DNA from 4 places in the Peribacillus sp. NPDC094092 genome. Region 1 is predicted to be linked to each of the others. Evidence: riboswitches for the same ligand, from Rfam matches in the RefSeq annotation. Region 1 holds a riboswitch; each other region holds the start of a gene.
What was found. Region 1 has a riboswitch for cobalamin ahead of metE (5-methyltetrahydropteroyltriglutamate--homocysteine S-methyltransferase). Riboswitches for the same ligand answer to the same signal wherever they lie in the genome.
Positions count from the first base shown of each region.

Region 2: it holds a riboswitch for cobalamin, as region 1 does, so the genes downstream of both, ACQKNS_RS01620 ((2Fe-2S) ferredoxin domain-containing protein) here and metE (5-methyltetrahydropteroyltriglutamate--homocysteine S-methyltransferase) in region 1, are expected to answer to the same signal.
Region 3: it holds a riboswitch for cobalamin, as region 1 does, so the genes downstream of both, ACQKNS_RS17940 (ABC transporter substrate-binding protein) here and metE (5-methyltetrahydropteroyltriglutamate--homocysteine S-methyltransferase) in region 1, are expected to answer to the same signal.
Region 4: it holds a riboswitch for cobalamin, as region 1 does, so the genes downstream of both, ACQKNS_RS25280 (hypothetical protein) here and metE (5-methyltetrahydropteroyltriglutamate--homocysteine S-methyltransferase) in region 1, are expected to answer to the same signal.

Region 1 is NZ_JBNNUC010000005.1:4,940-7,137, reverse strand. Features, by position in the region: gene metE (5-methyltetrahydropteroyltriglutamate--homocysteine S-methyltransferase) at 1-833, opposite strand, end outside; cobalamin riboswitch at 982-1,173, opposite strand; gene ACQKNS_RS20730 (potassium channel family protein) at 1,419-1,838, shown strand; gene bcp (thioredoxin-dependent thiol peroxidase) at 1,901-2,198, shown strand, end outside.
Region 2 is NZ_JBNNUC010000001.1:343,749-345,946, forward strand. Features, by position in the region: gene cobJ (precorrin-3B C(17)-methyltransferase) at 1-847, opposite strand, end outside; gene ACQKNS_RS01620 ((2Fe-2S) ferredoxin domain-containing protein) at 862-1,230, opposite strand; cobalamin riboswitch at 1,381-1,571, opposite strand; cobalamin riboswitch at 1,774-1,969, shown strand; gene ACQKNS_RS01625 (hypothetical protein) at 1,953-2,123, shown strand; gene ACQKNS_RS01630 (energy-coupling factor ABC transporter permease) at 2,144-2,198, shown strand, end outside.
Region 3 is NZ_JBNNUC010000003.1:469,612-471,809, reverse strand. Features, by position in the region: gene ACQKNS_RS17950 (acyltransferase family protein) at 1-258, shown strand, start outside; tRNA gene ACQKNS_RS17945 (tRNA-Arg) at 421-494, opposite strand; cobalamin riboswitch at 808-980, shown strand; gene ACQKNS_RS17940 (ABC transporter substrate-binding protein) at 1,155-2,126, shown strand; gene ACQKNS_RS17935 (FecCD family ABC transporter permease) at 2,089-2,198, shown strand, end outside.
Region 4 is NZ_JBNNUC010000009.1:11,275-13,472, reverse strand. Features, by position in the region: gene ACQKNS_RS25285 (ABC transporter substrate-binding protein) at 1-669, opposite strand, end outside; gene ACQKNS_RS25280 (hypothetical protein) at 673-1,218, opposite strand; cobalamin riboswitch at 1,376-1,595, opposite strand; gene ACQKNS_RS25275 (AAA family ATPase) at 1,785-2,198, shown strand, end outside.

The sequences.
Region 1 (2,198 bases):
GCTTCAAGATTACTTAAATTTCTCCCTTTATCATGTACAAAATCAAGACCGATTCCTTGGACTTGTAATTCGATGACTTCTTGGTAATGTTCCACGGCATCAAAGTATGTTTGTAGCATGATGTTCAGGTTTGGTGCTGCTTCATTCAATTTTTCATAGAGGAAAGTAACAGTTTGCATATCATCTTTGGAAATGGATGAAACTAGTGAAGGTTCGTCCATTTGAACCCACTCCACGCCTTCTTGCTCCAACTCCCGCAGGACTTGCGTGTATAGGGGAAGCAAGCTCAGGATGATGCCAGGGATCTCTTGTTTATTGAAGCCTTTGGAAAGAGAGAGGAAGGTATAAGGCCCGATCAACACGGGCTTCGTTTCAATCCCTAGATTTTCCTTGGCTTCCCGATATGCTGCAAGTGGTTTATTTTCTGTTAAAGTCAGCTGTGGCACTTTTAATTCAGGGACAATATAGTGATAGTTCGTATTGAACCATTTCGTCATTTCGGAAGCGACTTCATCATTGTTCCCGCGAGCCATTGAATAATATACGGAAAGGGGAACGCTATCGCCTTCATAGGCTGAATAACGTTCAGGAACAAGACCGAACATGACGGACATATCGAGCATTTGATCATAGAAAGTGAAGTCGTTGACAGGAATGAGATCAATGCCCCGTTGTTTTTGTTTTTGTAAGTTTCCTAAACGGATGGCTTTTAGTTGTGCCGTAAATTCCGCTTCATCGATTTTACCTGACCAGTAAGCTTCCAATGTACGTTTCCATTCACGATCTTCCCCGATTCGAGGGTAACCCAAACTACTGCTTTTCAAAATTCCCATCCTCCTACATTCATTTGATTGAGCAATAAAAAAAGCATTTCTAACCGTCAAAGAAGAAAGTTAGAAATGCTTAAAATAAAGAGGCATGCAAAAAATGCCACTTACAATTATAAGGTCCCTAACACCTCCCTATCTCCCGTAGGTTAAAACAGTGTTGTCGAAATAGGCAGGTCTCCTGACTTAGGGATTAACATTTGCGGCGGGCCTTCCCGATCGTTGATCAGTGGCATATTGGATGGCGCTAACACTCCCATTACAGTGGCGGGACCGTGCCGGAATTACACCGGACTTCCCTTTTAATCCTAATTTAAAATTAGGAACCTATTCCCACATATGAAATTTTGCAAAACCTGCCTTTATAAACTGTTTGCAGGCTAAAAATTTATAAAATAAAAATTATTATAAAAATTTAGATAATATTAGCATATCCGACCAAAAGGGTCAACATGATAAAAAGATTCGGAAAAAGTATCGGTTTATTATGTGTGTGGGTGATAAGGATGAGGTCTGTTCCTAAAAAAGAATATATTGTTTGGACATGGAGTATGTATAGATGGAGTGGCGTATTGAAATGGGGCGTGGGGGATGACTTTCTACATCTTGATTGCAGGAATCATTTTTTGCATGGTGATGAGCATTCGTACGTTATTTCTTGTTGAGTCGGGAGGAAAGAAGTTTTCTCTGGAGGATATGCTATGGCTTGGCAATTTATATGCGACGATATTGGTTGGATTTGCACTGATTTATTTATTATACGAGCTTCAGAATCATTCGGTGATTCTTGATATGGGCAATCGGTTGGATGGTACTTTCTATGAACAGTTGAAGACATCTTTTTACTTCAGTGCGATGACGATGTTTTCTGTAGGGTATGGAGATATAGCCCCGATTGGCATGGGCAGGATGATAGCCACCATTCAGGCTTTCATCGGATATACACTGCCGGCAGCGTTCGTGATTCGGACAGTTATCGATCTGGAGCAGAAAGATAGGAAGGATAAATGAAAGTTGTGTTTCTTTCGATTATTGGGTACTCTTACCATAATGAAAGAAAAGGAGGGTTCAATATGACTGTTAAAATTGGAGAAAAAGCACCTGATTTCAAACTCCCTGCAAACAATGGTGAAATGGTTTCCCTATCGGATTTTAAGGGGAAAAACATTGTTTTATATTTTTATCCAAAAGACATGACGCCAGGTTGCACCACGGAAGCCTGTGATTTCCGGGACCATAATGAGCAATTCGAGGAATTGAACGCGGTCATCATTGGTATTAGCCCAGATCCAGCGGCGCGTCATGAAAAATTCATCGAAAAACATGGATTGCCTTTTCTGCTGCTGGCTGACGAAAATCATGAAGCGGCTG
Region 2 (2,198 bases), on a different contig from region 1:
CGGTAAAGGCTTCTTGATCTAATGCCCACGGTTCCGCTTCCTTTTGCAGACGCTGATGCGGCTTCAATGGTTGCTTTTCCGAATTCAAAGTATATTTCCTTTGATAGCCTCTTGGTGTGATGATTTTGTCATCATATAAAAAGGTGGATGAATTACCAATGATGACGGTGGTCAGCATCCCAATATCGTGATTCAACATATCTTTCAAATTGGTTATGACAACATCCTGCCTATCGCGATATGCACTTTTCACCAACCCGACAGGTGTATCGGGCGAACGGTAGCGAAGGAGAATTTTCTGTGTTTCAACAATTTGCCTGGTCCGCCTGCCGCTGCGCGGATTATACAGGGCAATGACAAAGTCTGCCATTGCAGCTGCTTCAACCCTTTTAGCGATCAGTTCCCAAGGTGTTAAATGATCACTGAGACTGATCGTACACGAATCGTGCATGACTGGTGCCCCAAGTAAAGATGCACAAGAATTGATTGCAGAAATGCCAGGAATGACTTCAATGCCCACTCCAGTTTCTTCTTTCCAGCCTTTTTCAATCAATACTTCATAAACCAACCCAGCCATCCCGTAAACTCCGGCATCCCCGCTGGAAATTACCGCAACTTTCTTACCCAGCTCCGCTTGTTTCACTGCTTCCTGTGCACGTGATACCTCTTCTGTCATCCCCGTACTAATAATCGTTTGATCTGTAAGCAGTCCCTGAATGAGTTCAACATAAGTTTTATAACCAATGATGTAGTCACTTTCTTGAAGGGCTTCGACAGCACGTTTGGTAATGTGTTCAAAATTCCCTGGCCCAAAGCCCACGACGAATAATTTACCTTTTGTACTCATTAAGACATCTCCTTTTACGCTTTGTTCTTTGAAATACCCGTATGAGCAGGAAAATCTGGATTGGGTGTCATTTCCCCATCATTGAATTGGTAGATCATTTGTGGAACAAACTCCCCATCATCGATATGGCTGACAATCTGGCGACCGAAATCAGGCGTTTCCACTCGATACCAGTTTCCTTGGGGATAGGCAATCACAACACATGCATCCTTACATCTTCCGTTACACCGTGTCCTGGTTGTATGGATTTTCAAGTCCAGTCCTTTGGAAGCAATTTCATCGCGAATCGCTTGAGTTACTTCTTCCCCGCCCTTTTTCATGCAGCTACTCCCATTACAAATCAACAAATGTGTATTTGTACCCATTAAGTTCCAAGTAGTCATCTTCTTCCTCCTGCTTCAGGGAAAAGGCAAAATAAAAAACCTTAACAATAAGAGTTAAGGTTTAAAAAAACTATATGAATGAGGAGCACCAGGCAAGAATGCCCAATCTCCCAAAATCGTCATAGTCCTTCTACCTTTCCCTCCGAAAAGTATCATGCAATTTTAAAAGCAGGTTTCCTGGCTAACGCTTCATTTTACTTTGTCCCTTCCCGGCAACAATGCCAGTGGTTATCGACAATTTCATCAGCGTTTACAGTAGCGGGGGCTGCATCGGATTTTCACCGATTTCCCTATTATCCCTTGCTTATTCAAACAAGAGCACTTTTAAAATGAAATATTTGGTTTTAATATACATATATAACTAACTTTATCTATCATATAACAACTTTATGAAAATTCAATAGTTTATTCCGACTGTTTAGAAAAGTTTAATAGTGTATATTCTGCCACAAGCCTTTCCTTGCAACAAACTTAGTCAAAAAAAAAAAAGATAGTGTAGCTGGAATTATTTCTTTATGGTACACTATACGAGAATTTTCTAAATAATTACATAAGTTTTATGGTGTTGAATTTTTCGGAATTCAGCTTAAAAGGGAAGCCGGTGAAAATCCGGAGCGGTCCCGCCACTGTAAAGGGAAGTCCTATTACTTTAACTTTAATCCACTGTCAAATGAGATGGGAAGGATGTAATGGGATGATGAACCAAAGCCAGGAGACCTGCCATGAAGCGTGAAACTGTTTCAACCTACGAGGATGGGTGTGCGGATCAGGCAGAAAGGCCCATTGTTGGTTTATGCTGCAAAATTCCTGTTCATTACGCACTTCTTTCCTTTGAGAGAAGTGCTTTTTATGTTGGGTGCGCCTTTCTTCTCAAGATTGATCAGAAAAATTAAAAGTGTTGAAGGGAGAAAGAATGAAAAGAACCAATTGGAAAACCATTTATTTTGTCATTTTACTGCTTTTTGTTC
Region 3 (2,198 bases), on a different contig from region 1:
CTAGAAGAAACTACAAAAAAAATGAATTCAGTAGATAATCAGAAAGACGAAAGCTTTTGGAGACAATTTGAAAAAGAGAATAAATCATTGCATAAAATTGACTTAACAGATTACTTCAAGGTAAACGGTAAATTTCAGCCCATTATTGGTAATGTTATAATTTATCGGGACAATAGACATTTAACGAATACTTATTCTGAAAGTTTCGGACCTGTTTTTGAGGAAAAAATCAACGAGATAGGCTTAATCGAAAAGTAAAGATAGGTATCTTGATATAAAAAGTCTGAGTTCTGTGTTTTACAGGGCTCAGACCTTTTTATACCTATAGAGATTGATGAAGTAGTGGTTACACCATATGAATTACAGAAAAAAACCCTGTTACTAAGCGAATAACCGCGTTGTAACAGGGTTTTTAATTAGCGTCCCAGATAGGAGTCGAACCTACGACCTACAGCTTAGGAGGCTGTCGCTCTATCCTGCTGAGCTACTGGGACATATAAATAAGTCGACGACTTATTTATTATATTTCTTATAGGCAAACTTTTCAAGCTTATAGCACATACTTATGAAAAAAATCTTCATAAATGCTCCAGTCACCACCGAACCTGGGGGAGCTTCAAGGGAACCAAGGGATGCATGCCCTGCATCGAGTACGGGTTTCACCCTGATTATCAGTCGATGGGTTTGCGTCATTGATTGAAAATTCCTCGAATCAATGAAGTTGGGCGGGGCATTTCCAACCTGTTCAGAAAAATCATATAATAATCGATTCTTACATGGTGTATAATGAAGGCAGTGAAAATTATATACATAAGAACGATTTGGTGTCTTAATGACTTAAAAGGGAAGCTGGTGAAATGCCAGCGCGGTCCCGCCACTGTAAATGGGAGCTGACGGCTGTATACCACTGTATGAGATATGGGAAGGTGCCGTTGACGATGACCATGAGCCAGGAGACCTGCCAGAATTCGTACACCTGTAACCTACGCGGATGGGAAGGTGTGTGGCAGACCCTAAGAAAGAGTCCGTAATGATATTGTTGCCATACAAGCACCTTCCGTTTAACGGGAGGTGCTTTTTGTTTTGGGGGTATCTTCCGGGAATGAGTTTTCTTTATTTAGGTGGGAAGAAATTAAATGAAAAGATTGTGGGGAATGAAAATGAAAAAGATTTTTGGTCTGAAGCTGTTGATGTTGCTTACTGCAGGCTTGATGGTTGGCTGCAGTGACGCTAAGGATGAAGGAAAAGAAAAGCAGCAAACAAATCATGCTCAACACGAAGTTTTCCCGGTTACGATTGAAGATGCAACTGGGGAAAAAGTAACGATAGAACAAAAACCGAAGAAAATCGTTTCGTTGATACCAAGTAATACGGAAGTGGTCTTTGCACTTGGTTTGGGAAAAAAGGTCGTCGGTGTATCCGACAATGATAATTACCCGGAAGAAACGAAAGAAATTGAAAAAGTTGGCGGAATGGAAATGAACACAGAGCTGATTGTCTCCATGAAGCCTGATCTTGTTCTTGCGCATGCATCAAGTGCCCATAATTCAAATGAGGGTTTACAGCAACTTAAGGATGCTGGAATAGATGTTCTCGTAGTCAATGATGCACAAAGCTTTGACCAAGTCTATAAGTCTATTGAAATGATTGGACAGGCAACGGGAGAACATGATAAGGCAGAAGAAATCGTTACGGATATGAAAACGAAACTCAAGGATATCCAGGAAAAGGCCAAGTCCGTAAAGGAAGAGGATAGGAAGACCGTTTTAGTGGAAGTTTCGCCTTCACCGGATATATACACACCTGGAAAAAATACTTTCATGAATGAGATGCTTACTATTATTTCAGCGGATAATGCTGCTGCTGAATTGGACGGATGGGCAAAAATTGATGAAGAGTCGATGATTGCTGCAAATCCGGATGTCATCATTACAACGTATGGTTACTATACGAAAGATTCAGTAAGTGAAGTGAAGGGCCGAAAGGGATGGCAAGATGTAAATGCCATTAAGAATGGCCAAGTCTTTGATGTGCATTCAGACTTGGTGACCCGTTCCGGTCCACGTTTAATAGAGGGAGTAGAGGAACTTGCCAAATCAGTCTATCCGAACCAATTTGACAACTAAATGGGCGTTTGCTTATTTGAGTGCGTTGTTGATTTTGTTATTCGCAATGACGATAGGCATTTCCTTTGGTTC
Region 4 (2,198 bases), on a different contig from region 1:
GTCCAGGATTTCATTTTGGAAGGTCTCTGATCCTGTTGTATAGATTTCCGGAGCAGGGCTAATTTCAAAGTATGTTTGTTCCTTTTCATCTAAAGTTTTCACTTTTTCTTCGACACTTGCAATTTGGGATTTGATATCTTTCACTAATTCATCCCCTTTTTCGGCAACACCCATCACTTTAGCAATCTGCCCGATATCACCATATACATCATCGAAATTTGCTGCAGATTTAATGATGAATACAGGGATGCCGGCATCTTCGAGTGGTTTCAATGCCGTTTCATCACCGATGGTATAAGCTATGATGGCATCAGGTTTCAAGGCAATGATTTTTTCAGTATTAATATTAACGGAGTCTGAAACATGTTCGATGTCCTTCGCTTCCTCTGGATAATTATCGAAGTCTGTCACGCCAACGACTTTATCACCCTGTTCAAGGGCAAATAAAATTTCCGTATTGCTTGGCTGAAGTGACACGACCCTTTCCGGGATTTTCTCGAATTTTATTTTCTTGCCAGTATCATCAGTAACGGTATAGTCCTTGATTTCTTCGACCTTTTTAGTATCTTTATTATCCTTTGAGGATTGATCATCGTTCACTCCGCATCCGGTAAGGAAAAGCGTAAGCATCAGCATGGAAATCCAACTGAATCGTAGGTTTTTCTTCATTATTTATTCCTCCGTTTTCTTTTTCATTGGTTTGGTTGGATAGGATTTACTTATAAAAGGAATCTCCTCGATCCCTTGTTGCTTATTGACGTAGATTGCCATCACGAATAATACATTTGCAAGCAAATGAGCATAATCAAAAAGAATTTCCGGTATTTCCTTTTCAAGACTTACCTTGTGTAAAGCTCGCACGGACTTCTTGGCTTCACTTCGGCAAGTATGCAAAGTACATGCTGCGGTTGATCCTTGTGGAAGGACGAATGTTTCGATTTGGTCCTTCACTTCAGCGACATACCGGTCGTAAATTGCACTTAAACGGTCGAGATCATCGCCGGTAATGGCTAATTTCCCACGGACTGAACCGTTTAAATGGTAGGCCATGGGCAACAATTCCATTAAGTCGCGGTGGACAACGGGGACGTCCTCAGTAAGCGAGGCGGCCAAGCCGATTTGTGTCGTCAATGAGTCTGTGCGGATTTCAAAATCAACGGTCGATACGGACTCACGCATGTATGGGTAGCATAAAAACCGAAAGTCTTTCTTTGCCATAAACCCTCCTCCTTTTACATATTGGGTGAATGACCTCCGTATTGCTTTTCCCAGCAAGACAAATAGCCGACCAAGGGTTTTGGTCGGCTTCGGGCATCTATGTATCTGTAGTAGAAAAAGATGGGAGAGCCGTACAATCTCCCATCTTCCGAAGAGCATAATACGATGAAAAAAGGCAGGTCTCCTGGCTTGTGCGTCATTTTACTCTAAGAACCTTCCCATTTGGGTTAAATGGCCGGTGATCGGCGTGTGATTACATCCTCAAATAGTGGTAAACGTCTTATTTCATTAGCACTTACAGTTGCGGAAACAGCTTCGGTTTTAAACCGAATTCCCTATTAAGCTGACAATGCAGCACCTTTTTCTGCAAGGTTCATATTCACTTAGCAACAGTTTACCATACCTTTTGCAGTAGGCCGCATTAATATTTTTAGACAAATTCGTTTATGGTTTACCGAATATCTAGTAAACTTACAATGTAAGGTTTAATTGGAGCTTAATGTAAAATTTTTGACATAGAAAAGATATGAAATAATAGTGAGATTGTGAATCCCGGGAGGTAGAGAATGATTTATAAGCAGGTCAATCAAAAACTGGAAATGGTGCTGGGGAATATCGAGAAGGTCATTATCGGAAAACGGGATATAGCAGAACTAAGTATCGTGGCACTCCTTTCCGGTGGACATGTCTTATTGGAGGATGTTCCGGGCGTGGGGAAGACAGTCATGGTAAGGGCACTGGCAAAATCTATAGGTGCAAGATTTAAGCGAATTCAATTCACACCTGATTTACTTCCTTCTGATGTTACTGGTGTTTCAATCTTCAATCCTAAGGAACAAGAATTCATTTTTAGGCCTGGTCCGATAATGGGCCATATTATTTTGGCTGATGAAATCAACCGGACATCGCCGAAAACTCAGTCTGCGTTGCTTGAAGCCATGGAAGAGGCAAGTGTGACGATTGATGGTGTCACAAGGGGA